DNA from 3 places in the Solibacillus sp. FSL K6-4121 genome. Region 2 is predicted to be linked to each of the others. Evidence: predicted binding sites of a transcription regulator. Region 2 holds the regulator's gene; each other region holds the start of a gene.

Region 1 (10,297 bases), 810 kb from region 2:
ATGGTGCTAAATTCAAATTAGCATATTCTAATATAGAATGGTTGTCGCCGGTTCCTCGTACACCGAAAAATATAATGTGTGTCGGCAAAAATTATAATGACCATGCAGTTGAAATGGGTGCAGATAAAGCACCGGAAGATATGGTTGTATTCACTAAATCCCCAACTGCAATTGCGTCGGATGAATCGACATTATCCGTTCATGCAGAATTTACGGATTCTCTTGATTATGAAGGAGAATTGGCGATTGTAATCGGTAAACAAGGCAAAAATATTCCTAATGCAATGGCGTATGATTACGTATTTGGCTATACAATTGCAAATGATATTACAGCGCGTGATTTACAAGAAAAACATAAACAATATTTCCTAGGAAAAAGCTTGGAAGGCAGCTGTCCTATGGGTCCATATTTAGTTACAAAAGATGAAATTCCAGATCCGCATACATTAACAATTGTAACGAAGGTGAATGGGGAAGTTCGTCAAAACGGTTCGACAAAGGATATGATGTTTACCGTCTCGGATATTATTGAGATTATTTCTAAATCTGTAACGCTGGAGCCGGGCGATGTTATTTTAACAGGCACGCCAGCAGGAGTTGGAAAAGCAATGAATCCACCTAAATTTTTAAAAGCCGGTGATGAGGTAAAGGTTTCGATTGAAGGTATTGGGACTCTGGCAAACCGATTTGTTTAATATAATTCATTTATTATGACCTTTTCTATTGTTACTTGGACGAATCCATTGAATTTACACATGCTAGCATGGTAGGATATTTCGTGTAGATAATAAATAGAAGAGGTGGAAAATACATGGATTTCTTATCAAGTTCAACACACTTGCACATTACAGCATGGGCAATCACATTAATCCTATTTTTTGTAGCTGCATTAGCAGGCAAAAAACTAACAGCTGTTCACATGACTTTACGTGTAATGTATATTTTAGTTATCATTACTGGTTTGGCATTATTCTTAGAATGGCGCGATAAAATTGCTGAAAGCGGCATGAACTATGATATGAAAGTGTTATTTGGTATTTTAGTAATCGCATTCATGGAAATGGTATTAGTGCGTAAAAACAAAGGCAAATCTGTTAATATGTTCTGGGTACTATTCGGTATCGTTTTACTAATTACATTATACTTAGGTATGAGCATGGGTATCGGTATTAACTTCTAATAAAAGCAGGGTGTGCAAAAAGTGAATTTAACTTTTTGCACACTTTTTATTTAATCAACTTTATATTATCCATCATTCATTCCCCTCTATTTTATCCTCCAACTGTATAAAAGGTAATATGATTTGCTATTCTTTAATTCATACACATTTTTGTCACGTATTTGTTGCATTTCCTACAAATAACTTTTGTAATCATAGATACGTGTATAGGTTTTTTGGTAAAATGACGTTGGATTGTATGTGAAAGAGAGGGAAATAAATTGAGATTTAATAAATGGCTTAGTGCACTTACTGCAGGTGTGGTACTTTCGACTTCATTGTCATTTGCATCATTAGCAAATGCTGAAGAAAATCGTACAATTGCAGATGAAAGTATATATGACATTTTAGTGGACCGCTTTTTTAATGGAACAGGCAAAAACGATGATCATACTGTAAATGCCCAAGACCCAACAATGTTTGCGGGTGGAGATTTCGATGGTGTTTTAAAAAAGATTGATTATGTGACGAATATGGGCTATACAATGCTTTCAGTAGGCTCAGTTTTTGCAACAGAAAAATATGACGGTTCGATGCCGACAAGCTATACACTATTAGACCCTCGTTTTGGTACAGCTGATGAATTTAAGAAAATGGTAAGTTCATACCAAAAGCGTGAGATGAAAATAATGGCTGATTTCCCTATTACAGATGTTAGCCCAAACCATGAACTTGCAGAAAAGCAAGGGTTTGTGGCAAGTACAAATGATGGGAAAATACAGTGGGATTTAACTAATGAAGAAGTACAAAACGAAATTATCGACAGTGCTGTACAATTTGTGGATACATACGGACTTGACGGCGTTCGTCTAACGAATATTGAACAAGTAGATACAGCATTTTTAAATCGCATGATTGAGCAATTAAAAGCTACTGGTGCCTATGTAATTGCAAATGCAGAAAGTGATGCCGATTTTGATGCGAAATTTTATAATGATGTCGCATCAAAATTTACAAATTCTTTTAAAAATGTGGATTTAGATACTTCAGTATTGGAGCCATATATTGAAGAGACATTATCGGACACACCTGTTTTGACAATGACTGATACAATTTGGTCTGACCGTTTTACTTTAGCTGCAACGGCTGAAGGGATGTACCCTCCAACACGTAGTAAAATTTCGATTGCAAGTACACTATTATTGCCGGGTGTGCCAGTCGTTCAATACGGTTCTGAAATTGCAATGAATGGTACTGCCGGTGAAGAGGCGCATCAATACTATAATTTTAAGACAGATTCAGAACTGGCGGATTATGTTGGAAAGCTTCAATCTTTACGAAATGATTCAGATACATTACGTAATGGTGAATTTAAGTGGCTTGAAAATGAAGATGGCTATATCGTATTTGAGCGGAAATCCGATACGGAAACATGGATTGTTGTAATTAACAATAGTAGTAAAACAAAACGTGTCCATATCCCTGTAGCAGAGCTGGGGGAAGGAAAAGAAATCCGTGGGATGTTCAATAGTGAAATCATTCGTGAAAATAAAGATAACAACTATACAATCATTTTAGACCGCGAAATGGTTGAGGTGTATCAGGTCATCGATGCGCGAGGAATTAATACTTCCTATATTGTGGCACTTGGACTAGTTGTTGTACTTTATACGGCATTCATGATTGTTATTATGAAACGTGGGAAACAACGCCGCGCCAATTCAGCAAAATAAAATGAAATAGCCTGGAAAAGTGAATACCTCGCTTTTCCAGGCTATTTTTAATAATTGGACTCAATTCGGTCACGTGTCCTACAGTTTTAATCGGTCATGTAAAAATTTTGCAATACCATCTTCATTATTAGATAACGTAATTTCGTTGGCGATATTTTTTAAATCATCAATTCCATTACTCATTGCAACACCAATACCGGCATAATCAATCATTTCAAAGTCATTGTCCTCGTCGCCAAATGCAATGATCCGCTCACGTGGAATACCCATTTCTTTTGAAATGAAGTCAATGCCAATTGCTTTACTTAACCCTTTATGCACAATTTCAATAATCGGGAAAGGTGCCCCCCAGCGTCGATGCTCGATCAGCTCGGCATGTACATCCTGCAAATGTTTACGGATAATCGGCGTATTTACATCATCTGCCTGAATTAATAAACTCGTCGGATTTTCCTTTAATGTCTGTTTGAGATCACCCATTAAAATATTAGGGCTACCCATATTAAACATTTCGTGTACTTTTTCATCCTCACGATGGAGATATACATCATCCATTACTTCGGCGATTAAATTATCATATTCATATTTATGGACTGATTCAACAACATCGTGGACTACACTTAAATCCACAGGTGTATGAATTGTTTTCCACATGGGGTTTTTTGGATGGTGGATAAGCGCACCGTTAAAATTGACAATAGGTGTCGTTAACTCCAATTCTTTATAATAGGGAAGACTAGCCCGGAAAGGACGTCCTGTCGCGATCATTACTTGATGTCCCGCTTGCTTTGCCTTAAACAGTGTTTCCTTTGTAAGGGAGGAAATCTTCTTATCATCCGTCAATAATGTTCCGTCTAAATCCAATACTATTAAATGTTCGTTCATGAGAATAAGCCTCCTTTAGCATGGGTATTATTGTAACGTGAAAAATTAACATTCGTCAAAGTTTTGAAACAATCGTGAAGTTTTGATAAGGTTAAGGCGAGGTGAGAAAAATGATTGTTAAGCAAGAGTTGTGGAAATCTATTCCATTATTGCATGTGTATGATGAAACGATGGACGAACATACACCCGTCGTTATTTTTTTACATGGGTTCTTAAGTGCAAAGGAACATAATCTTCATTATGCGTATCAGTTTGTGCAAAAAGGTATCCGAGTTATACTGCCTGATGCAATCATGCATGGAGAACGATCAGATTATTTAACGGATGAACAGATGAACTATAACTTTTGGAAAATTGTTTTAAAATCGATTGAAGAAGTACATACGCTTTATGAAGAATTGAAACTAAAAAAAATGGTAGGCGACAAAATTGGCGTTGCTGGAACGTCAATGGGTGGCATTGTAACATCGGGTTGCTTAACTATTTATCCATGGATTCAGGCTGCTGGTATTTGTATGGGGACAACGAGCTACACGAAGGTCGCGCTTCATCAAGTTGAGGAACTGAAGCAAAAGGGTGTTCAACTTCCAATATCTGAAGAACAGCAAAGTGCTTTGTTCGATATGCTCGGCAAATATGATATGGAAAAACATGAATCATTGTGGTCAAACAAGCCAATAATATTTTGGCATGGTGAAAAAGATACGGTCGTTCCATTTAGTATGAGTCGCCCTTTTTATGAACAACTTGAAAAAGAAGGAAAGGCGGCGAATATTCAATATATCGCAGAGCCAAAAGCAGGACATGCCGTTTCAAGAAATGGTATTTTACAAGTGACGGATTTCATTGCACAACGTTTGGCATAAAGCATTCGTTCTGCTATGATAGACGATAACACTATGTCGAAAGGGGAAATAAAAAAATGGCAATTGATCAAGATATGAAAGACAGCATGTACGGAGCATTGGAAAACGTAATTGACCCTGAGCTAGGCATCGATATTGTCAACTTAGGTTTAGTATATGAAGTGGATTTAACAGAAGAGGGCTTAGCGATTGTTACAATGACATTAACATCAATGGGTTGTCCACTTGCACCAGTAATCGTTGACCAAGTAACGACAGCTTTAAGTGAATTACCGGAAGTAAAAGAGGTAAAGGTAGATATCGTATGGCAACCGGCATGGTCTAAGGACAATATGTCACGCTATGCAAAAATGGCTTTAGGTATCCGTTAATAAAAATATTAAAACGATTATTTTGCAGAAGCAAAATAATCGTTTTTTTTTAAGTTAAGATTAAAAAGTCCGTATTATTCACTATAACGATAGTCGAGGGTGATTTTTTATTTTTCCATTGGAATCCAGTTTAAATATGCGTTTAACATCAAATAATTATTAATGAAATGCTTTTCTAAAATATTAAGGCTAAAATGCCATTTGTTACACAAATATGAGTCGTTATTTCGTTTTACTTAATTATTAAGGTATATTTTATCGAATATACAAAAATATAAGAACGTACCTAAAAAGGGAGTGTAAAAATTTGTGAGTTGACTAATTTTGACCTATAATAAAATTAGTCAGTAAAGGTCAAACTATCGGGAGGATACAATATATGCAATTTAACCAAACACAAGACAATCGTCCGCCTTTAGAACAATTTGGACGTAATTTAATTGAACAAGTAAAAAATGGCAAGATGGACCCGGTTATTGGACGTGATGAAGAAATTCGCAATGTTATCCGGATTTTATCGCGCAAAACAAAAAATAACCCTGTATTGATTGGCGAACCAGGTGTTGGGAAGACGGCTATTGTCGAAGGCTTAGCTCAACGGATCGTACGACAAGATGTGCCGGAAGGGTTAAAGGATGCGCAGTTATATGAGTTGGACATGAGTGCACTCATCGCAGGCGCTTCTTATCGTGGTCAATTTGAAGAACGTTTGAAATCGGTGTTAAAGCAAGTGAAAGATTCAGATGGAAGTATCATTTTATTTATTGATGAAATTCATACAATTGTAGGTGCCGGAAAAAGTGATGGTGCCATGGACGCAGGAAATATGCTCAAACCGATGCTTGCGCGCGGGGAATTGCATTGTATCGGTGCGACGACATTGGATGAATATCGTATGTATATTGAAAAGGATCCTGCTTTGGAACGTCGATTCCAGCAAGTTCTAGTACGTGAACCGTCTATTGAGGACACAGTATCCATTCTACGTGGTATTAAAGACCGTTTTGAAGAGCATCATCGTGGTGTTCGTATTCATGACCGCGCCATTATTGCAGCAGCACAACTAGCCAATCGCTATGTTACAGACCGTTTTTTACCGGACAAAGCAATAGATTTAGTTGATGAGGCATGTGCCATGATTCGAATTGAAATCGATTCAATGCCGCAGGAACTCGATCAATTAACACGCCGACTTACTCAGCTTAAAATTGAACAACAAGCATTGAAGAAAGAGAAGGATGATGCGAGTAAAAAACGCCTGGAAATCCTTACGAATGAAATCGATACTTTAGAAGCTTCAATGCAATCGATGAAAGAACAATGGGAACTTGAGAAAAACGGTTTGCAAATTGTACGCGATAAAAAAGATAAACTGAAAAAATATGAAGCAGAACGTGATCAACTGTTCGTGTCCGGCAACAATTTAGCGCGGGCAAGTGAACTGCAGTACAGTATAATCCCGCAACTGGAGAAAGAACTTGGAGAATTGGAAAAGCAGCTTAAAGATTCGGAAGGCAACCGCATGCTACGCGAAGAAGTAACGGAAGATGAAATTGCAAAAATTATATCCCGCTGGACAGGTATTCCGGTAACGAAGCTTGTTGAAGGGGAACGTGAAAAGTTATTGCGATTAAAAGATACATTACATGACCGTGTCGTTGGACAAGATGATGCAGTCACGTATGTTGCAGAGGCGGTATGGCGTGCCCGCTCCGGTATTAAGGATCCTAATAAGCCAATTGGAAGCTTCCTGTTCTTAGGACCAACAGGTGTCGGTAAAACAGAATTGGCAAAAGCACTAGCGGAACAATTATTTGATTCGGAAGACCATTTTATCCGAATCGATATGAGTGAGTATATGGAGAAGCACTCTGTATCCCGACTTGTCGGAGCACCACCTGGTTATATCGGTTATGAAGAAGGCGGACAGCTAACAGAGGCAGTACGCCGTAATCCGTATTCAGTAGTACTATTAGATGAAATTGAAAAGGCTCATCCGGATGTAGCGAATATTTTACTGCAATTGTTGGATGATGGTCGAATTACCGATAGCCAGGGCCGAGTAGTAAACTTTACGAATACGGTTGTTATTTTAACGTCTAATATTGGGTCACAATTTTTACTGGAGGCGTCGGATGATTCCGAGAAGCTTGTACAGACAGCTTTGCGTCAGCACTTTAAGCCGGAGTTATTAAATCGAATGGACGATATTATCATTTTCCATGCATTGTCGGAAGAACACTTCCATGCAATTGCCTGGAAATATGTAAAGCAGCTCCAGGAAAGAGTTGCAGAACAGGAAATTACGTTACATGTACGTAAGGAAGTAGTGGATTGGATTGTAGAACATGGCATTGATCCTCAATATGGTGCACGTCCATTAAAACGCTTCGTTCAGCGCCACTTGGAAACAATTGTTGCGCGGGAACTATTAAAAGGTGTAGTAACAGCAGGTGGTGTGCTAGAAATTATGCTGGAAAATGATGAACTGGTGATTTCCCAGAAGTAGAATCTCCAAAAAGGTTGTAATACGAAATTAAATAAAATGACAAGGGGCTGTCCAGTATAATACCGGACAGCCCTTTGTCATCTATTAATGTTGCTCTGCTTCCATGTCTGGAGTTGATTCGTTTGGAATGATTGCAGCGATAATAAGTACTAATACGCTGAATACTAATGATACGATTACGCCATTCATGAAATTAAAGTTTACACCTAATACAGAACTTACTACATAGTTAGTCATTGTTACTAAAAGGAATGACCAAAAGAAAGTAATAATATATTGCATCAATTTCACCTCATTGAACTTATTTATATCGTTATTTTGAAATTACATCTTCAATATCATACCACAAGCCTTCATGAAAATAAAAGGGGGAATACAACTTTTCGCCAAGATGTCATAAAGTGAATATTCCGGACCGTAAAAACATGGCTATTGTCTTTTCTATAAATTTTAATTGTTTTCAAAATACTTATACATTATAATTAGTACCAGATACTAATATTTAGTGATTATTTTGTGTTATTCAGCAGAAGGATTGGGTTGGATATGTTTGAAAACAAGGGGGATAATATATGAATGCTGGTATAATTGGCATGGGCAAGTATATTCCGGAAAAAGCTTTGACAAATTCGGAAATTGAACAATTTTTAGATACATCAGATGAATGGATTCGTTCACGGACAGGTATTGGAAATCGATATATTGCAGAGAATGAGGAAACATCGGATTTAGCCTATAAAGCGGCACAACAAGCAATTCAAAATGCCGGTATTACAGCAGATGAAGTAGGATTAATTATTGTCGCAACGGTTACTCAAGATCAAAACTTTCCGAGTGTAGCCTGCCAAATACAAGAACGTCTTGGTATATCGGGATGTGGTGCAATGGACATTTCTGCTGCGTGTTCAGGCTTTATTTACGGGACGGCAATAGCAAAACAATTTATTGAGAGTAATAGTTATGAATATATATTAGTAGTAGGTGTTGAAAAATTATCGAAAATAACCGATTGGAAAGATCGCAACACAGCTGTCTTATTTGGTGATGGTGCAAGCGCAGCTGTAATTGGTAAAGTTTCTGAAGGGCGCGGCATATTGGCATATGAACTTGGGGCGGATGGAACTGGTGGAAAACATTTGTATTTAAATCCAGAAAATCACATTTCGATGAATGGTCGTGAAGTATTTAAGTTTGCAGTTCGTCAAATGGGTGAGTCCGCAGTTAGTGTACTGGAGAAGGCTGGATTAACGAAGGAAGATGTAGATTACCTCGTACCGCACCAGGCGAATATCCGCATTATGGAGGCTGCTAGAGAGCGTCTAGGACTACCGGAAGAAAAAATGTCGAAAACGATTCAGAAATACGGTAATACATCGGCTGCGTCAATTGGTATCTCGATTGTCGACGATTTGGCTGAGGGGAAAATAAAGGACGATGATATTGTTGTATTAGTTGGTTTTGGTGGAGGGCTTACTTGGGGGGCACTCGCATTAAAATGGGGAAAATAAAGAAAGAGAAGGGTGTTAAATGATGGAGAAAAGAAGAGTTGTTGTAACAGGAATCGGCGCAGTAACGCCAGTAGGAAACAATGCAGAGCAATCATGGGATAATGTAGTAGCAGGAAAATCAGGAATTGGACCACTAACGCGTGTAGATACGAGTAAATTTCCGGTGTCTGTTGCAGCGGAGGTAAAAGATTTTAATATAGAAGATTATATTGAGAAAAAAGAAGCGCGAAAAATGGATCGCTTTACCCATTACGCACTAGCTGCTTCAATGATGGCTGCAAAAGATGCTAACCTTACGATTACAGAAGAAATGGCACCTCGTGTTGGAGTATGGATTGGCTCGGGAATTGGCGGAATGGAAACACATGAACAGCAATTTTTGACATTCCAAGAGCGCGGTGTTCGCCGAGTAAGTCCGTTCTTCGTACCAATGATGATTCCTGATATGGCTTCAGGCCAAGTATCAATTTATTTAGGAGCAAAGGGAGTTAATTCATGTTCTGTTACAGCCTGTGCTTCAGGGACAAATTCAATCGGAGACGCTTTCAAAGTAATTGAACGCGGGGATGCGGATGTAATGATTACAGGAGGAACGGAAGCACCAATTGTAACAATGGCGGTTGCCGGCTTTTGTGCAAACACTGCATTATCTTTAAACCCAGACACTGCGACGGCATCACGTCCATTTGATAAAAATCGTGATGGCTTCGTTATTGGCGAAGGGGCAGGTATATTAATTCTGGAAGAATATGAACATGCAAAAGCACGTGGCGCGAAAATTTATGGAGAAGTAGTTGGCTACGGTTCGACAGGAGATGCCCATCATATTACAGCACCAGCTCCAAATGGTGAAGGGGCTGCGCGAGCAATGAAAATGGCGTTGGATGATGCGAATGTCTCTCCAGAGCAAGTAGGATACATTAATGCACACGGTACGAGTACACCGTACAACGATTTATTTGAAACACAAGCAGTGAAAACGGTATTTGGCGATCATGCATACAAGCTGGCAATGAGTTCGACAAAAAGTATGACTGGTCACTTATTAGGAGCAGCAGGTGGTATTGAAGCGATTTTCACAGTACTTGCCTTAAAAGAGGGGATTTTACCTCCGACGATGAATTTACATGAACCTGATCCGGAATGTGACTTGGACTATGTTGCAAATGCAGCAAGAAAAGCTGATGTGGAATATGGACTGAGCAATTCATTAGGTTTCGGTGGGCATAACGCTTGTTTATTGTTTAAAAAATACACAGAGCAATA
Region 2 (10,297 bases):
TTGACGTTCCACTATTATTGGCATCATTATTTCCTAACAGTAATAAAACTTGTTGGCGTGCTTTATTAATACTTACACCTGTGTTAGCCAATACACGTGCTGCAACACCTTCTCCTTCACGAATTAATGCCAATAGGATATGTTCTGTACCTACATATGCATGACCTAATTTACGTGATTCATCCAATGAAAGTTCGATTACTTTTTTAGCACGCGGTGTGTAATGTACGATAGGCCCAACTTCCTCGGTACCTTTTCCTACTAATTCCTCTATACCTGTTTCAATCATTTGAGGGCTTATATTAATTGCTTCTAATGCTTTTGCGGCAATCCCGCCACCTTCACGAATTAAGCCAAGTAAAATATGTTCTGTTCCAATTTCTTTATGCTTAAGGCGAATTGCTTCTTCTTGAGCAAGTTGTAATACTTTCTGAGCACGTTGTGTGAATCGATTGAACATCATAAAAAATCCTCTCCTTTTTCCCCATTGTTTGTAGCTTCATCTTGCTCGTTTAACTTATCTTGTAAAAGCTTTGCACGATACATATCGCGCTCTGCTGGTTGCAAAGTAGTACCAATATATTGCTGAATGAGTCCAGGTTGCATTAAAAGCATGCACTCATTTAATTTACGCTGTGAAATAGGTTCTAATAATCCTAAACTTACCCCAAGACGGACATTGGATAAACAGCTTGCGGCTTCTTCACTCGGTAAAATTTTTGCATACTTCAATGTACCAAGTGAGCGACTTAAACGGTCTTCTAATATTGAAGGCGCTCGCATCAACAAATTCTTCCGAGCAAGCTGTTCTTTTTGTATAACTTGCTCTACTACTTCTTGAAGCTCCTGCAAAATTGTTTCTTCAGATTTACCTAAAGTGATTTGATTAGAGATTTGATAAATATTACCTAAATTTTCACTTCCTTCTCCATATATACCCCTCACTACCATTCCTAATCTTGTCATCATCTGAATTAAGGCATTCATTTGTTTAGTCATCGTAAGTGCTGGTAAATGAAGCATGACAGAGGCTCTAAGTCCCGTTCCAACATTGGTCGGGCAACTTGTTAAGTATCCATATCGGTCTTCATATGCATAGTTGATTGACTTACTCAAGTAGCGGTCAATTGTTCTAGCTTCCTGAAAGGCTTCTTTTAAGTTCATACCTTGTGTCAGGCTCTGAATTCGAATATGGTCCTCTTCATTTACTAATATGCTAATGGATTCATCTTTTGTTAAAAAAAATGATCCTATTTTTTTTCTTCGCGCCAAGTTAGGGCTTATAAGATGCTTCTCCACTAAGATTTGACGCTGTAATACAGGCATATCTTTTATTTGGAAGTAGGAAAATTGATAAGGGTTTACGTCTGTAGATAGTAGCACCTTCATCATTTTATCTTCGACTACCTGTGCCTCTTCTTCTGTAAAACTTATCGGAAATCGAGTATTGGCAATATTACGAGCAAGTCGAATGCGTGTGCTTATGACGATATCCGATTCGCTTTCATGTTGCATCCAGCTTGGACTAGCATTCGTTAGAAAATGCTCGATGTTCATGCGTTCCCCTCTCCTTCCTGTTTAATTTTATTTTCCAATTCACGGACTTCATCACGAATCGAGGCTGCATCTTCAAAGCGTTCCTCAGCAATTGCCTGATGTAATAATGTACGGAGTTCGTTAATTTGTTGTTCAATTTTTTCTTTTGATGGGGCATTTTTTTCGTACCCTACATGCTGTGTGCCTGCTTGAATGCGCTCAAGCAACTGTGGTAATTGCTCGCTAAATGTTTCATAACACTGACCACAACCAAATTTACCTTGCTTTAAAAATTGTCGGTACGTAAACCCACAAGAAGGACACGCCTTTTGAGTAGTAGGCTGTTTCGTTGCATTTTCTTTTTTTGCGTTCACTGGTACAAAATTGAACCAATTCGATATTAGTTGTTGAAGAGATGTTGGCTCTTCACTCACATCAAATTGAAATGGATGGAATTGTGTAGCGCATACTTCACAATAGTGACGTTCCACTTTCTGACCGTTGTGAACTTGTGTTACCGTTACATTTGCATGACGCTGCTTACAATGCTCACATATCATATATTTACACCTCTACTTTTCAAAAGAAATCGTTTGTAGCATTGCATGCATAATGCGTGCCCTTAACTGATCACGGAGTGGTAAACCTACCTGTAATGTGACACGATCGAGGGCTACTTTCATAATGCTTGCTTCACGCTCGGTAATAATATCCTCTTCCAACAATCGATAAATAATATGCTCTGCATTCGTCTGTGCAATGGCATTCCCTATCTGTGTTTCCATTTCATCTAATAAGTTTTTCTTTGAGTGGATTGTTACTCGCAAAATTCGAATATAACCGCCACCCCCGCGTTTACTCTCTACATAGTATCCGTGTTCGGTCGTGAAACGCGTATTGATGACGTAATTGATTTGGGAAGGAGCGCAGGAAAATTGCTTCGCTAATTCATTTCGCTTTATTTCAATATGTCCCTGTCCATCTAATTCAATAACTTCCTTCAAATACCCTTCAATTATGTCAGATATATTCCTCATGCTGTTCTCACCTCTCATCAACTGACTTTGACTATCTTTGACTTAAATATACAATATTTATTTTTTGTAATGCAACTATTTGCTCTTACTTAAGTTTCCCCTAAATCACAACAATAAATCCCTATTAATGTAAAAAAACAGCCGAGTTTGTTTTGTACAAACTCGACCGCTTAATCTTAGACCCAACGACCGACAATTGGATAATTCCAATCTTGGTCTGATAATGCTTTTATAATTCCTATCACTGGAGCACCCCAGAAGATTATGAAGAACACCAATAAGAATGGTAAACCGATTAACACAATTGTGAAGATCCCTGCAATTGTTAATAAAATACCAAATACAACTTGGAATAGTAATGCTTGCATTGCAGTACGTTTTACTTCGGATTCAGTAGTTATTAAGAAAAATAGAATCGGTACTAAGAAAGGAGCAAAAAAGGCACTCGCATGTATAATAATTTTTGACCATTTAGATTCCATTTGTTATCAACCTCACTTTGTATTGTTAACTTATTTACGAATAATATTCATAAAAGTTTCATAGCAGGAATAAAAAAATCCCGATTCTTTTATCGAGATTTCTTAGAGAATAAACTTCTGATTAATATGGACCTCTATCATCCGGGTTATCCCCTTCTTGAGGAAATAAAAAATACGAAATTATAGCTGTTAAAATGGTAGCTCCTATCACAATCAATATTCGATCACGGTCGCCTACTTCTGCATAATTATTGACTAACATAATATAAGAAGCAATTGCAACCCCTAATGACAATGGTATAACAAATTTTAAACGACCTTTATGAAATTTCATTTTTTCTACGCCCTTTGAATCTATTTTTGTTAGTTTCTATCATACCTCGTTTAATTTTAAATTACAAATTCTTCAATAATAAGAATTTATACCGAAATAATAATGATAATACCAATAAAAAACAGTAAGATTGTAATAGTTGGAAAATTAATGAAATGAGGAATAGTATGGGCATTCTATTTGCAAGAGCGACTAAAGTTTCGAAAAAACCTTACTTTGATATAGATAAATATTCTCAAGAAGTTTCTTTAGATGTTTCGAAGTATCCCGATTTAAATAAACAGCTTCAATTATTAAAATTAACAAACGATGACTTAGCCATAATCAAACAGCTGGAGCCCTTTGCACCAGAAATCATTCCTACTATGGTGGAACAGTTCTATGCAGCAATTAGTTTAAGCACGGAGCTTACTGATATTATAAATAATACAAGTAAAATAGACCGATTAAAAGTTACTCTATACAAACATTTAGAAAGTATTTTTAAAGCTTCAATTGATTCGCATTACTTAGAAGAGCGTCAGACAATTGCACATGTACATGTCAGAATTGGTTTAAAATCAAAATGGTATATCGCTTCGTTCCAATCCTTAGTAACGACATTTATTGAGTTTATCGAAAAGATTGATATGCCGAACTTAGAAATGGGCAAAGCCATTAATGCTTTCTCGAAAATTATTAATCTCGAACAGCAGCTTGTTATCGAAGCTTATGAAAAGGAAGAACAGCGCATTCGTTTGGAAAATGTAGAATTGCAAACAAAACTAATCGACCGCATTCAAAATACCGCGCAGGAATTGTATAGCATTAGTGATGAAACAAACGATTCTTTACAGGAAATAGCCAGCCAATCTGAAGAAATCGCTTCTAATACAGAGCAAGGTTTAAATTTAGTCGCGGAGACAGAAGACAAATCGACAACCGGCACAACCTATTTAGTGAGTCAAACGGCAATTATGACGACGATTTTAGACCGAGTAGAGACATTGGAAACTTCAATGGTTACACTTCGTCAATCCTCTCAAAAAATTGCTGATATCGTAGGGTTAGTTACAGGTATCGCTGATCAAACGAATTTACTAGCGTTAAATGCATCTATTGAAGCTGCCCGTGCGGGAGAACATGGTAAAGGTTTTGCTGTCGTAGCGGATGAAGTTCGAAAGCTTGCAGAAGAAACGAAAAAAGCAGTTCAAAATGTGTCGCAATTAATTAAAGAAACTGAGCTCAGTATTACCCAAATGTCTCATTCTGTTTCGAGTGTCGATGAGCAGGTCAAAATGAGTGTCGATACTCAAAAAAATTTAGCGGATTCATTTACTTCTATTACAGAAGCTGTATCCGGCATTAAAAAGAAATATGAAAATACTAATGAAGACATTCATACCATATCCTCTGTCATTACGGGATTAACACATACAACAAATCTTGTCTCAACTTCTTCTGATTCGTTGTTGCGCATCGTTCATGAATTAAATAACTAATTTTCAATTAGCGGTGTTCTAATTAGCTATTAAGAAAAATGAAGAGGCAGTGGTAAAAGGTTTCCCTTTATCACTGCCTCATTTGATTATTCCTAAATTGTCATTTAAGCAGACGATTTTTTGATAAGACCCGCTTTTGCTTTCGATGTTCTTGACGAATAGGACCTGTTTCAAATAAATGACGTTCAAAATCCGTTTCCGGTTCAACACCTGGTACTTCTTTCGGATTGCCATTTCCATCAATTGCAACCATTGTCACGAAAGATTCTGTCGTTAACTTTTTTGCACCAGTTTTAACATTCCTAGAAACTACACGTACATACACTTCCATTGATGTACGTCCCGTCCCAGAAACAACTGCCTCTAGCTCTATCATATCACCTGCATATGCTGGTGAGACAAAATCTACGGAATCGAAAGATGCTGTGACGACCTCTCCCTGAGAATGTTTCATTGCTGCAATTGCCGCAATCTCATCAATATATGCTAATACTTTTCCCCCGAATATAGATTGATGGTGATTCGTATCAGGAGGTAGTACTAATCGAGTTTGGATAGATTTTGAATAACTCATTGGTAAAGTAGTTTTCATAAATATCCTCCTTTCTAACTACACTCCATGTTACTATTCGATAGGGCAAAGTGCTAGTTTGAATTTTTAATATGTCAGCTTCATTGTTATAAATTTCAGCTCTGTCATTTCTTCCACAGCATACTTAATACCTTCTTTGCCATAGCCGCTATTTTTTACACCACCATATGGCATATTATCTACGCGGAATGTAGGAACATCATTAATAACTACCGTTCCTGCTTCAATCTCCTCTGCTGCTTTCATAGCATCTGTGAAAACGTTTGTATAAATACCCGCATTTAAGGCTAAATCTGATTCGTTTACGAGCGCTATTGCCTCGTCTAACGTTTCATATGGAACGATTGAAACAATAGGCGCAAAGGTTTCTTCACATACAATTTTCATATCCGGCTTCACATTTGTCATAACAGTTGGCGAGCATGTACGATCCGTAAATTCCGCCCCTGTTGCAACAACCGCACCTTGTTGTTTCGCGGCTTCAATCCAATTCTTAATACGTTTTACCTCATCAGGGTGAATCATGGCACTCACATCTGTCTGTTCATCATGTGGATCTCCAACTACTAACTTTTCTGTCTCTTCAACAAACAACTTCGTGAATTGCTCGTAAATAGAACTATGAACATATACACGCTGTAGAGAAATGCAGACTTGTCCCGCAAAGCCAAATGCCCCGCCTACACAGCGCGCTATAACTTTTTCTATTGGTGTTGAAGGCTCTACAATTAATGCAGCATTTGAACCTAGCTCTAATGTAATTTTACGTAAGCCGACCTTTTCTTTAATTTTCAGTCCAACCGGCCCACTACCAGTAAATGTAACTTTTTTCACCAGCGGATGTGTCACAAGCGTATCGCTTAAATCGCCGCCACCACCAGTCACAATTTGCAGAGCCCCGTCCGGTAATCCAGCTTCTTTAAAAATTTCCGCCATCGCAAGCGCACTTAATGGTGTTTGTGATGCCGGTTTTAATACAACTGTATTCCCTACAGCAAAGGCCGGCCCTAACTTATGCGCCACTAAGTTAAACGGAAAGTTAAACGGTGTTATTGCAGAGACTACTCCTAATGGTACTCGCTTTGTATAGCCCATTCGATCTTTAACACCAGGTGTAGCATCCATTGGAACAGTTTCACCTGTAATTTGTTTTGCCGCTTCTGCTGCGAATTGATACGTAGTAATTGTACGATCTAATTCAGTAAGTCCTGCTGATAACGGTTTTGCCGCTTCATCTGCTAAAATTTTTGCAAGCTCAAATTTACGGTCACGCATAATTGCCGCAACTTTATATAAAATCTCTGCACGTTCATATGCCGTTGTCTTCTTAAATGACAAAAACGCTTTATGAGCCCCTTCAATCGCTCTTTCCACATCAGCAACAGAGGCTTTTGCAACTTTCGCAATTATTTTTCCCGTATAGGGTGCTGTTAGTTCGCTTAACTCCGCTGTACTTTCCCATTTGCCATTAATCCATAATTTTGTTTCTTTCATAATTAATCCCTCCTCTATATTATCTACCCAATTTAAATAAATATATCGAGAATATCCAATGCTAAAAAAAATGTCATATCATTAATGAAATTACTCATATCAACTGCTTGCATAAAAAGTAGACTATCATTAAAATCAGCTAATTGATTGTTTTCTATTAAGCTATGCAGTACATAGTGGGTTGCCGTTATTAACGCATATTCCTTTTCCCTTGCAAACATAGATAGACTTTTTAATTCCTGAGATAGCTCAATAATTTCATCCACTACTTCAGAGGTTGCAGCTACTAAAGCGAGCAAAGCTAAATATGGATAAAATTTCTTACCCACCTTTACCTTTTTGTTAGTAAATGATTGTTTAATCGCAACAGTATATTCAATTAAAGTAGGCTGAAACTCCTCTTGATATAGTGCCAAAAGCTGGGTCATCGCCTGTAATGAATCACCAATTTTAAAACCTTCTTTCTGCAAGCCATCATAATATTGCCGCATCGTTTCAGCCAACGTTCCATAATTACTGGATTGATTTGTTAATAATACTGCGTAAGGAATGTCATCTTTGCCAGTTAAAAAATAGTGATGTTTTTTCATTTCAGTATGCAACTTCTTAGCTCGAAATGCATGTTCTTCATCTGTTAAAAATAATGCAGCTATATTTTGATAGGCACTATTTTTAAATCCTGCCTTTATTAGCAACTGTTCATTTGAGATTAAGCGTTTCAGCTCTTGCTCAGGTTCTGGATGCAATACAAGGTGCACTAAAATTCTATAAGTCAATGCAGATATATTATTGGATGGTGATAAAATATCGATCAACTTTTTCTTTGGTTTTTGCTTATGTATTTTTTTAACACTATCATCAAATTTTGGTCCATTAAATGTTTCACGTGAAAATGTAAACTGATTAGCTAAAGGTATTCGAATATTACTGGTTTCATTTGTCCCAAAAAAGAGCTCCATCCGCTCATAATTTTGGCTAAGCAATTGAATAAAAGATGACTTTTCCATATCTTCACACTCCTAACCATTATTATACGCCTAAATATTTGAGGTGAAAAATAATGTATTTGTTTGTAAAAAAAAGTAAACACCAATGGGAATCCATCAGTGTTTACTCTTCACATTATCCTTAAAGCTGTTCAAGCTCTTCTTTTGTAAATGCACGTGATCTTGATAAAAAGCGTTTTCCCTCGACACCTTCCAATGAAAACATCCCGCCCCGTCCATCTACAACATCAATTATAATTTGGGTATGCTTCCAATAATCATATTGATTTTTATGCATATAAAACGGACTATCCCCAATATGGCCGAGCAGCACATCCTGATTACCAATTATTAAATCTCCATCTGGATAGCACATTGGCGATGAGCCATCACAACACCCTCCCGATTGATGAAACATAATCGGTCCATGACGTTCCTTTAACTTCTTAATTAATTGTAGTGCTGCATCGGTTGCGGTTACACGTTCAACCAAAATTGCACCCCCTCTCTTAGAAGAAGCCTAAGCGGTTTTCATCATAGCTTACTAAAAGATTTTTCGTTTGTTGATAATGACTTAACATCATTTTATGATTTTCACGACCGATACCACTCATTTTGTACCCACCAAATGCTGCATGGGCCGGATATGCATGATAGCAATTTGTCCATACACGTCCTGCTTCAATTCCACGGCCAAATCGGTAGGCAGTATTCATATCACGCGTCCACACACCCGCTCCTAATCCATAAAGTGTATCATTTGCGATTTCTAAAGCTTCTTCCTTCGTTTTAAATGTTGTTACTGCAACAACTGGACCGAAAATTTCTTCTTGGAAAATACGCATTTTATTATGACCTTTAAATACAGTTGGCTTAATATAGTAACCGTTTGCATAATCGCCGCCAAGATCATTTTTCTCGCCACCGATTAAGCATTCAGCACCTTCCTCTTTTCCAATTTGTAAATACGATTGGATTTTTTCCATTTGCTCAGAAGAAGCCTGAGCACCCATCATTGTATCTGTATCTAAAGGGTTTCCTGTTTTAATCGCTTCAACACGCTTCAATACACGATCCATGAATTTCTCATAAATCGACTCTTGAATAAGCGCACGGGATGGACAAGTACATACTTCCCCTTGGTTTAAAGCGAACAATACGAAACCTTCCACGGCTTTGTCCAAAAAGGCATCGTCTGCCTCCATAATATCTTCAAAGAATATATTTGGTGATTTACCACCTAACTCTAATGTAACGGGGATTAAGTTTTGTGAAGCATACTGCATAATGAGGCGCCCTGTCGTTGTTTCCCCTGTAAAGGCGATTTTTCCGATACGTGGACTAGATGCCAATGGCTTACCTGCTTCTAAACCAAAACCATTCACAACATTCACTACACCAGGTGGCAGTAAATCTTCAATTAACTCAACTAACACTAAAATCGACGTTGGCGTTTGCTCAGCCGGCTTTAATACTACACAGTTTCCTGCAGCAAGTGCTGGCGCCAACTTCCATATCGCCATAAGTAAAGGGAAGTTCCACGGTATAATTTGTCCTACAACTCCGATTGGCTCATGGAAATGATAAGCAACTGTATTATCATCAATTTGACTAATCGATCCTTCTTGTGCACGTAATACCCCCGCAAAATAACGGAAATGATCAATACCAAGCGGTAAATCTGCATTCAATGTTTCCCGTACAGCTTTACCATTGTCCCATGTTTCTGCAACCGCTAACATTTCTAGGTTTTGCTCCATACGATCAGCAATCTTCAGTAAAATATTTGATCGCTCTGCGGCAGATGTCTTACCCCAAGCATCCTTTGCTGCATGCGCTGCATCTAATGCGAGTTCGATATCCTCTTCAGTTGAACGAGCAACTTGCGTAAAAACGTTTCCAGTAACCGGTGTTATATTGTCAAAATACTCCCCTTTTACTGGAGGTGTCCATTTACCACCAATAAAGTTGTCATAGCGCTCCTTAAAATTCACTAATGCGCCATCTGTGTTAGGATTGTGATACACTGCTGTCATTGAATTCTCTCCCCTTTGCAAAAATTGTTGTGACCATACCCTCATCTACTGGTTTTTATTTAATAGCTCACCTTGTTGTGAGAGGTATCTCTAACTATTATATTGTCAGAAGAATCCAATAATTTCAAATATTAGACTACAATTTTAAGAATATTTTATTTTAAATATTCTGCTATACTGGTAATTATTACTATTAACCAAAAGGAAGTAGACAAATGAAATATTTTAGTACACTTTTTATTTTATTGTTTTTATCATTTATCTTTCCAAATGTTACATACGCTTCGGCACAAGAAACAGTAAAAATAGAAAAGGATAC
Region 3 (10,297 bases), 600 kb from region 2:
ACTTATTTAAAAGAAGCAGAAAAAATTTCGGATTTTATGAATTTAGTCGGTGCTGTACAGGCAATGCTAAAGTTTGAAGATGTACGAATCATAAGAGATATGCGTAACAGTGTAAATCGTATCGTCAACTGTGAAACGGCTAACTTAAATAAAACAATTGGCGCGGCACTGCGGCAAGTTGAAAATATCCGCTATATCGATAATGCAGTGGGACTTGATCAATTGCCCGAAAAATTACGGGAAATTGCCCGTCTTCGAGTCGAATATCAGGATGTCACATTAAAAGAGCTTGGAGAGATGGTCTCAACAGGCGTTGTAAGTAAATCAGGCGTTAATCATCGTTTACGTAAAATCGATGATATAGCGGAGGCCCTCAGACGTGGTGAAAAAATTTAGTGGCATTGGCTACGTAGAATTTTGGAATGAAACTTACGATTTAAGTACATTTATGCTAATGTATAGGTAATAATGGTAACGATTTCATGTGTACCGGAATCTATTATTGTTCTTTTCGAATAATTCCGATAAGATAGATAAAAGTAGCGATGAACGGTTGTGAAAGGGAGTATATCAAGATGATCGAAAAACAAGTAGAAGTAAAGCTGAAATCTGGCTTACAGGCAAGACAAGCTGCATTATTCGTACAAGAAGCAAATCGTTTTAAAGCAGACGTTTTTTTACAAAAGGATACGAAAAAAGTTAATGCAAAGTCGATCATGGGGATTATGAGCTTAGCTGTGGCTAAAGGTACAGTTGTCACATTATGTGCTGATGGTCACGATGAAGAAAAAGCCATTAATGCTCTCCAGCTTTTAATCGAAAAAGCAAACTAACTTGAAAAGCACAACCAATTCACAGGATGAACGGGTTGTGCTTTATTTTTTTTGTGGGCGAGTGGCGATTAATTGAAGGAGATTGACGAATAAATTTTTCTTTGTGGCGATTATCGTTATTGAATTGACGAATAAATTTAGGTTTTTGGCTATTAAAATAGAGCGAGTGGCGAATAAAACGTTGCATTAAAAAAAGCACACAGGATTAACTCCTGCATGCTTCATCGTACATTATTTATTTAATTGGTTACGCTCATAGATTTTGTCGATAAGACCATAATCTAATGCTTGCTTTGCAGTCATGAAGTTATCACGATCTGTGTCGCGCGCTAATGTTTCGTATTCTTGGCCAGTGTTCTCAGCCATGATGCGGTTTAATTTTTCGCGTAAATGTAAAATACGTTTTGCTGCGATTTCGATTTCAGTTGCTTGACCTTGTGCACCGCCAAGTGGTTGGTGAATCATTACTTCTGCATTCGGTAATGCAATTCGTTTACCTTTTGCGCCAGCAGAAAGTAAGAAGGCACCCATTGATGCTGCCATACCGATACAAATTGTTGAAACATCCGGCTTGATGAAGTTCATCGTATCGTAAATAGCCATACCCGATGTGATAGAACCACCTGGTGAGTTGATGTATAGGTAGATATCTTTATCTGGATCTTCTGCTTCTAAAAATAGTAGCTGTGCAACGATTGAGTTTGCTACGTTGTCATCGATTCCGCTACCTAATAAGATGATGCGGTCTTTTAATAAACGTGAATAAATGTCATATGCACGTTCCCCGCGATTTGTTTGTTCAATAACTGTAGGAATTAAGTTCATTGAATAATCCTCCCTTTGTTAAAGCTTTTATTCGCATTCTTATGCTGAAAAATGGAAATCATTTCAGCTGTAAACCTATCATACACGTATTAGTCAGTTATGGTCAAATATAAACTCTGACTTTTGCTATTGAAAATCTGGCGTACCATCTGTATAATGGGAAAAGTTGAACATATACTTATTTTACTTATTAATATGTCCTCGTGGTGTAATGGATAACACTTCAGATTCCGGTTCTGAGGCTGGGGGTTCGATTCCCTCCGAGGGCGTCTTTTTTTATTTGCGAATAATTAAGTATTAGCGTTCTTTAATAGGATGATAAGCATTTTAATTCCATTATTTAACATTCGTTTTAGGCACTATACTATAAATTTCCGAATTCTGTATAATTTAAACGCACTTTTAAAAAATATTTAAATTCTTTAAATGAAATTTATAATTTAGACTTGAAAAAAGAGAAGATAATTAGTAAATTATTAAAGGTTATGTTTAAGCGATACTATATTATCATGTCCAATAGGACGCCATTTTACTGTTTTCATATACTTTTCTATATCAATTGTAGAAAAATAGCATAATCGTTATTGCTCTACAATGGAGGATGGATTTTTTAGTAGGATAGAAGGAATCACTGTACCGGTTCCTTTTATCCTTCGTTCATTCTTAAACCAAGACTACTTACGGGAATCCCGTGAAGTAGTCTTTTTTTATACCCTAGTTTGGGTTTATCACCTTGAATTGGGGATGACAAAAGGTGATGGGAGAGGGAGATTGAATTGCATCATGAAATAAATAGCGGAAGGAATTTCCTTTATTTAGAAAATGATATAAAAAATTGCGAAAATAACGGGAGAGATTTCCGTTATTGGCCTAAAAAACATGGAATTTCGGAATTTTATTTAAAATAACGGTAAAACGTTCCCTTATTTATTCAAAAAATGTACTTCATCATTCAAATAACGGTAAAGTCTTCTCTTATTTCAGGAGGTCGCTGGCAATCACATGTTATGGTAATGAATCCAAATTTTTAAAAAAGAGAGAATAAAAATACAGAACTCATCGTATAAAGAAGATTTAAAAACAATAATTGTATAATAATTTAATGAATAAATATTAAAAGATATGAAGATTTCTTATCATTTTTGTTATAAAAATTCATCATACTGCAATAATAATCAATTTTTTAAAAATTAAATGTTGTATATTAATTGGGGAATTAATATAATTGAACAAGATATTAATTAAAAAATTAAAAACTCCAGGAGGATATTTATAATGAACGCTAGAAAATTACTTAAATGGGCAGCCCCTTTAGCAGCAGCTTCAATGATTTTAACAGCATGTGGAGCAGATGAGAAAACATCTACAGGGGATAAAGAATATACAAAAATCGTAGCAGGTACAGAAGCGACATATGCTCCTTTTGAGTATTTAGATGATAAAGGAAATGTAGTAGGTTTAGATGCTGATATTTTAGCCGCAATTGGTGAAGAGATGGGTGTCGAAACAGAAGTTAAAAATGTTGGCTGGGACTCAATGATGAGCCAAGTGACAAATGGTGAGATCGATATGGGTGCAGCAGCAATTACGATTACAGATGAGCGTAAGCAATCATATGATTTCACAGATCCGTACTATGAGGCGACATTATTAATCGTGACAAAAGAAGATTCTTCAATTGAATCATTAGAGGATATTAAAGACAAAAAAATCTCTGTACAGATTAATACAACAGGTCACAAAGCAGCACAGGACTTACAAGGCGTTTCAAGTTCAAAAATTTTAGCTTATGAAAACTTTTCAATTGCACTAACAGAAGTATTAACAGGTGCTTCAGATGCGGCGATCGGTGATAATGCGGTTATTTTAGAATACTTGGAGAAAAATCCGGATTCTGGTTTAAAAGCGATTGAAGACGATTCATTTGAAAAAGATTACTTTGGTTTCATGGTGAAAAAAGGTAATACAGAGCTATTAAATATTTTAAATGAAGGTCTGGACAAAATTAAGGCTAACGGAAAATTAGCTGAAATTACGGGTACAGAAATCGAATAAGCTATTTTTAATTTATTGGAGGGTTTCAGATGGAGTTTTTTGATTTTTTCCGTTGGGAAATTATCTGGAACTACCGTGAACTATATGCAAAAGGACTTTGGGCAACCATTGTTCTAACCGCATGTGGTTATATTGGTGGTATCATTTTCGGTCTACTATTAGGGTTAGGCCAAGTTTCGAAAAAGAAATTAATTTACTGGCCGGCTAAAATTTATGTAGACGTATTCCGTGGTACACCATTGCTAGTGCAATTATTATTAATTCACTTAGCTGTTATTCCAACTATTTTTGGTTCATCACAAGGTTGGTGGGTATCGGGTATCGTAGGATTAATTTTAAATAGCGCGGCATACAATGCGGAAATTTTCCGTGCAGGGATTCAATCAATCGATAAAGGGCAAATGGAAGCAGCAAGGTCATTAGGTTTAACGCATAGTCAGGCGATGCGCAAAGTCATTTTACCTCAAGCATTCCGTCGTATGATTCCACCACTGGGGAATGAGTTTATTGCCTTATTAAAAGATTCATCGCTTGTAACGGTTATTGCCGGTGCAGAAATATTATACGTGAGTAAAGTCGTTGCCGGAACGTATCAGCGTTTCTGGGAGCCATATTTATTTGCAGCGTTCTTATATCTTGTATTAACGTACGCCGTAACGAAGCTCATCGCATTTATCGAAAAGCGGGTCGATATCAATTACAACCCACGTAAGAAAAAGGAGCGCGCGTAAATGATTAAAGTAGAAAACTTACACAAGCATTTTGGCAAGCTCGAAGTGTTAAAGGGTATTGATTATGAAGTTCATGAAAAGGAAGTTGTGTGTGTGATCGGTCCATCCGGATCTGGTAAATCGACTTTCCTCCGTTGCATGAATTTACTGGAAGAAGTAACAGATGGCGCGATTTATATTAATGGTGTCAAAATTAATGATCCGAAAACAAACATCAACGATATCCGAACAGAAGTAGGGATGGTATTCCAGCAGTTTAACTTATTCCCGCACATGTCGGTTATTGATAATATTACGATGGCTCCGATGCAAATTCGCAACTTAAATAAACAAGATGCCGAGAAATTGGCAATGGAGCTACTTGATAAAGTTGGGTTGCGTGAAAAAGCGGATAATTACCCGCAGCAATTATCAGGTGGGCAACAACAGCGTGTTGCCATTGCACGTGCTTTAGCAATGAAGCCAAAAGTGATGCTATTTGACGAGCCAACATCAGCGCTCGACCCTGAAATGGTTAAAGAGGTTTTAGAAGTAATGAAAAACCTTGCCAAAGAAGGGATGACGATGGTAGTTGTCACACATGAAATGGGCTTTGCGCGTGAAGTTGGTGACCGCGTACTGTTTATGGATGGTGGCTATATTGTAGAACAGGGCCATCCGGAAGAAGTATTCGGCAATCCTCAAAATGAACGTACGAAGGCGTTTTTAGGGAAAGTATTATAGAGATAGAAAAAAGCTATCTTTTACTATATTAAAATATAGTTGAAGATAGTTTTTTTAATATAAAATATCGGAAAATTCGAAATAAATGTTGTATTACTATATTCAATAAATGTATAATTATAACATAAAATGTATAGGGGGATTTACAATGTCGAATAAGAAATGGTTAACAATGATGCTGCTTGTGGCATTATCATTAGTTTTAACTGCATGTGGTACTGGGGATAAAGAAACTTCCGGTGCAGATGCGGAAGGTAAATTTTCCAAACTATTAGTCGGCACGGAAGCTACTTTTGCTCCGTTTGAATCGATGAATGACAAAGGGGAAATTGTCGGAATTGACGTTGATATTATGAACGCAATCGGTGAAGAGATGGGTTCGGAAATCGAATTTAGAAATGTAGGTTGGGAGCCGGTATTCCAACAGTTAAAGAATGGTGAGTTGGATTTAGGGGCATCAGGCATTACGATTACAGATGAGCGTAAACAAACATTTGATTTTACAGATCCTTATTACGAAGCGACATTAATGATTGTCGTAAAAGAAGATTCACCAATTACGACATTGGATGAATTAAAGGATGAGAAAATCTCTGTACAAATTAATACAACAGGTCATGAAGCGGCGAAAAAACTGCAAGGTATGACTAGCTCGAAAATTTTAGCTTATGAAAACCAACCAATTGCCTTCCAGGAAGTAATCAATGGGGCAACAGCGGCTGCAATCGGTGATAATGCTGTAGTAATTGAGTACTTAAAAAACAATCCTGACTCAGGCTTAAAAGCAATTGAATCAGATCAGTTTGAAAAGGAATATTACGGCTTTATGGTGAAAAAGGGGAATACAGAGTTACTTAATCTTTTAAATGAAGGTCTTGCGAAGATTAAAGAGAATGGTAAGCTTGAAGAAATTACAGGCCAAAAAATCGACTAAAAAACATGGCTGCCTTGCATACATATGCAAGGCAGTTTTTTGATTGATGGTTACAAGTTGAATGGCTTGAACAGATGTAGAAACTTTAGTAGATAGGAAAGAAACTTATTGGTAGTGGATACTTTATGAAATTGATTGGAATGGAGGGGCGACTCCTACGGGAATAGCGTGACGCCTGAGACTACAGGCTCAGGCCACGCCCGTGGAAAGCGTCCCCGGAATGGAAATCAATTTTTTGCTGCCCACTCTTTTTTAACACTATAAAAGATTATTTTTAACATGGATGGCTTTAGAGAATAGTCTTGCGTCTCTGCCCATTTTAGTGGGAGCATATTTGTATTGACTTAAACATTGTTGAAATATCGCATCGCAGTAGCGTTTATCATATCCGTAGTAATAGCATGCATCATGGTGCAGACAGCAGTTATCTACTGCATTTGTTGGTGCACCGGGACCGGAACAGCCTGGTCCGCAGTATCGGTAACCAGGGTAACAAAAACCAAATGCAGGGCGTCTCATTACTTTTATCTCCCTTCTTTTTAATAGTTACCATATAGTATGATTTCCTAAATAAGAAGGGGAGGGCTAATCTATTTATTACTAGGTGAAAACAATGCATAAGGCCCTGCTTGATATTAGTTTAAAAGCAGATTGGAGAGAGGCGTTAGTTTAGCCTCTTCTCGTTAGTTCATACTAGCGGACTTCACGGGTAAAACTGCACTTTCTGCGATTTTTAAAACGGCATTTACAAGAACGTCCGCACCTTTTGAGCATTCTTCATAAGAAGTATACTCATCTTCACGGTGGCTATAGCCGTTTTTACTCGGTACGAAAATCATTGTGGATGGAATATATCCGGCAATAAATTGTGCATCATGACCGGCGCCACTATACATTTGTTGGCTTGAATATCCTAATTCATTTACGCTTGCTGCTACGGCGTGTATTACTTCCGGTGCGAAATGAACCGTATCGCGGCTCCATAGCTTCGTATAACTAAGTTGGCAGTTTTCTATTTCCTTTGGCAGATCGAAAATGATTTGTTCTACTTGCCCGATCACTGAAGGGTCTTGATGGCGGGATTCTAACGAGAATGTTACTTTATTTGGAATGACCGTATGAATATTCGGGTAGGCATTGATGCGCCCGATTGTATAAACAAGATCATCAGGTAGCTGTTTTAGTTTATTTTGAAGGATTGAAATAATTTGCATTGCGGCAAACATACTATCTTTCCGCATTGAAATAGGGGTTGTACCGGCATGATTCGATTCGCCAGTTAATGTGATGTCATAACAGATCATACCAAGAACACCTTCGACGACGCCGATTTCCTTTTCATAATGTTCCAGTACGGGGCCTTGCTCGATATGAAGCTCTAAATAGGCGTGTGCATCCGTTAACCGGTTTGCGATATCACCTTCATAGCCGCTTTCTTTTAAGGCCTGTTCAAATGTAATGCCTTCTACATCAGTGGATGCTAGCATCTTTTCTTTTTCGAATTTTCCTGAAAGAACACCGGAAGCCATTAATGAAGGCTCAAAGCGTGCGCCTTCCTCGTTTGTGAAGTTGACGATTGTTAGAGGGTGATTCATTTCAAGGCCTGCATCAATGATCGTTTGGACGGCTTCTAAAGCTGTTAAAACGCCTAAAACGCCATCAAAGCGTCCACCTTTAATAACGGAATCCAAATGAGAACCCATCACAATCGGTAAATGGTCAGGTTTGCCAGGAAGTGTGGCATACATTGTCCCCATATCATCTGTTATGACAGTCATTCCAAGCTGTTCGCAAGTTTCCTTCAATTGGTTGCGAGCAAGGATATCCTCTTTTGAAAGGCTTAAACGTGTGACACCATTATTTTCAGTAGCTCCAAATTTACTGTATAAATCAATACTATTTTTAAGTCGTTCACGATTCGTTTTTAACATTAGGAGTCCCCCTTTAATCCATTAATATATATACATTAGCATTTTCATATAACAAATTAATATATACCTAATGTAAAATGATACAATAATTGTATGGACGATTTGTTAATTAGAGGAGGCTGCCTATGATAACTGTAAAAGAAGTTTTAAATCGAAAATACTTTGAATCTGCCAAAGTTGTTGCAGGTCAATCAGGGTTAAATCATGCGATAAAATGGATACATATATTGGAAGTTATCGATGTGAAGCAGTTAATAACAGGTAATGAGCTCATTTTGACAACAGGCGTTATTTTAAAGGATAACGAGCAAGGTTTTTTAAACTTTGTCCAGCAGCTTAGCGATTTGGAAGTTGCGGGACTGTGTATCGAACTTGGTATGTATATTCAGGTCGTACCGGAAAGTGTTGTTAATTTAGCGAATAGTCTGGATTTTCCGCTCATTGTGTTTCAGGAAATCGTGCCATTTATCGGGATTACGCAGGATTTGCATACAGCGATTATCCATCAGCAATACGATATACTGAGGCAGCTGGAGGATTATTCCCAAAAAATAAACAACTACGTTTTAAAGGTGAATGACAAAGCGAAGATTCTCCAGTACATGCAAAAATATTTAAACGTGAATACTTATTTTGAAGTGAATAAAGGGACAAGTCTCGCAATCCCAGATAAAAAGATTGAAAATTATAAAGATTTCATCAATAGCCTGAACAGTAAAAATAAGGCGAGCCTTGAAATGACGTTATTTGATCAAGTGTACGGTACCGTTCATATTTATTCCGAGAAAAGGGAAATTACTGAATTGGATTTGCTTATTTTGGATCGGACAGTCGTTACATTGTCTCAGTTTGTTTTAAGGGATTTATATATTGAGGAAAAGCTTGAAAGTGAAAACCGTAAATTTTTTGAAAAGTGGCTGGAAGGTAAAAACAGTGATGATGAAATGCGTTATTTTATTGAAGAATCGGACCAAAAGCTAAAGCAAAACGGCTGGATGGTTATGATTCATCAAATGAGAAGAAAAAATATTATAAAGGATTTGACGAATTATAAAATCAATCTTCGGCAGGCTTTGCAAAAGGAAGGCTTTTATACATTTATCGTAGAGCAGTCCCAGTATTTGATTTTTATATTGAATGATTTGGGGCCGGAAGATACGTATAAAGAACGTATGAAGCGAGCGATGAATGAGCTGATCAATCAGTACAGACTAGATACGCTCATTGCGGTAGGGAAATATGTTTCTCATTACAATGAATTGAAGGAAAGCTATCAAACTGCGCAGGAGACGCTTCAAATACGGATGACGAATATGGAGCTTTCCTATTTCTATGATGAGCTACTGCTTTATCATATGGTAAAGGTTCTGCAAAATAACAATAGTCTCATGCAGGCGGCTAAGGAAAAGATTGAGAAGCTCAGTCAGTATGACAGTAAGCACAACACGAATTTAATTCAAACATTGGATATATATTTTCAGTGTAACGGATTGAAAAAGGAAACGGCCGAAAAATTATTTATTGTGCGTCAAACGCTTTATCACCGTCTTGAAAAGGTGGAACAAATTATTGGCAATGATTTTATGAATTACGAAAATCGTTTATGTATAGAACTCATGTTATTGATGACAAAGCATAATTATTATGAGGGGATGAAAGTCACCTAAGTATTTGCGTGTCGCACAATTAGACGGGGTGCAGCTCTATAAGAACGTGATTTCCACCAACGAATGAAGAACTGACTAATTACCTTAATGTGAAGTGAATGCAAAAAATCATTTTACACAATGTATAATGCCCTAATAAGTTCGATAAGCGAAAATAGAGGTAAGTTCTGAAATTTAGGAGGGAAATGCATGAGCCAATACGTAGAGTATAACTGGAAGGCAAATGACGAAAAGCATGTGTGGCATTCGATGAAGCCTTATAACCCGGATGCAACGTTTATTGTAGATAGAGCAGAAGGAGCTTGGCTGACGGACATCGATGGCAATAAATATTTGGATGCGATGGCAGGGCTATGGTGTACGAATATTGGTTATGGGCGCAAGGAAATTGCAGAAGTAGCCTATGAGCAAATGCTTAAAAATTCCTATACGCCACTCACATATGGGCATACTCCGTCCATCTTACTTAGCCAAAAAATTAGCGAGCTGCTTGGCGATGAATATGTCGTTTTCTACTCCAACAGTGGCTCGGAAGCAAATGAAGTCGCATTTAAAGTCGTGCGTCAATACCATCAGCAAAAAGGTGAAACGAATCGCT

What was found. Region 2 encodes CtsR, which represses protease genes until heat stress. Its sites were predicted from a motif close to ATGGTCAATAAAGGTCAAACA; they were not measured.
Positions count from the first base shown of each region.
Region 1: the regulator CtsR is predicted to act here: its motif matches at 5,355-5,375, upstream of MHH95_RS07835 (ATP-dependent Clp protease ATP-binding subunit).
Region 3: the regulator CtsR is predicted to act here: its motif matches at 1,748-1,768, upstream of clpP (ATP-dependent Clp endopeptidase proteolytic subunit ClpP).

Region 1 is NZ_JBBOCS010000001.1:1,578,988-1,589,284, forward strand. Features, by position in the region: gene MHH95_RS07805 (fumarylacetoacetate hydrolase family protein) at 1-695, shown strand, start outside; gene MHH95_RS07810 (YisL family protein) at 812-1,180, shown strand; gene MHH95_RS07815 (alpha-amylase family glycosyl hydrolase) at 1,441-2,892, shown strand; gene MHH95_RS07820 (Cof-type HAD-IIB family hydrolase) at 2,971-3,777, opposite strand; gene MHH95_RS07825 (serine aminopeptidase domain-containing protein) at 3,888-4,643, shown strand; gene MHH95_RS07830 (metal-sulfur cluster assembly factor) at 4,706-5,014, shown strand; gene MHH95_RS07835 (ATP-dependent Clp protease ATP-binding subunit) at 5,394-7,523, shown strand; gene MHH95_RS07840 (YjzD family protein) at 7,608-7,805, opposite strand; gene MHH95_RS07845 (beta-ketoacyl-ACP synthase III) at 8,096-9,031, shown strand; gene fabF (beta-ketoacyl-ACP synthase II) at 9,054-10,297, shown strand, end outside.
Region 2 is NZ_JBBOCS010000001.1:770,143-780,439, forward strand. Features, by position in the region: gene MHH95_RS03960 (ATP-dependent Clp protease ATP-binding subunit) at 1-463, opposite strand, end outside; gene MHH95_RS03965 (protein arginine kinase) at 460-1,557, opposite strand; gene MHH95_RS03970 (UvrB/UvrC motif-containing protein) at 1,554-2,096, opposite strand; gene MHH95_RS03975 (CtsR family transcriptional regulator) at 2,109-2,573, opposite strand; gene MHH95_RS03980 (DUF4870 domain-containing protein) at 2,750-3,055, opposite strand; gene MHH95_RS03985 (acyltransferase) at 3,177-3,389, opposite strand; gene MHH95_RS03990 (globin-coupled sensor protein) at 3,557-4,870, shown strand; gene MHH95_RS03995 (acyl-CoA thioesterase) at 4,971-5,462, opposite strand; gene MHH95_RS04000 (aldehyde dehydrogenase family protein) at 5,529-6,956, opposite strand; gene MHH95_RS04005 (DUF4003 family protein) at 6,989-7,963, opposite strand; gene MHH95_RS04010 (DUF779 domain-containing protein) at 8,085-8,435, opposite strand; gene adh (aldehyde dehydrogenase) at 8,452-9,978, opposite strand; gene MHH95_RS04020 (polysaccharide deacetylase family protein) at 10,194-10,297, shown strand, end outside.
Region 3 is NZ_JBBOCS010000001.1:174,382-184,678, reverse strand. Features, by position in the region: gene whiA (DNA-binding protein WhiA) at 1-396, shown strand, start outside; gene MHH95_RS00990 (HPr family phosphocarrier protein) at 576-833, shown strand; gene clpP (ATP-dependent Clp endopeptidase proteolytic subunit ClpP) at 1,065-1,658, opposite strand; tRNA gene MHH95_RS00980 (tRNA-Arg) at 1,856-1,927, shown strand; gene MHH95_RS00975 (basic amino acid ABC transporter substrate-binding protein) at 2,934-3,713, shown strand; gene MHH95_RS00970 (amino acid ABC transporter permease) at 3,743-4,444, shown strand; gene MHH95_RS00965 (amino acid ABC transporter ATP-binding protein) at 4,445-5,167, shown strand; gene MHH95_RS00960 (basic amino acid ABC transporter substrate-binding protein) at 5,316-6,101, shown strand; gene MHH95_RS00955 (Parvovirus coat protein VP1-like protein) at 6,360-6,620, opposite strand; gene MHH95_RS00950 (Zn-dependent hydrolase) at 6,785-8,032, opposite strand; gene MHH95_RS00945 (PucR family transcriptional regulator) at 8,158-9,699, shown strand; gene MHH95_RS00940 (aspartate aminotransferase family protein) at 9,889-10,297, shown strand, end outside.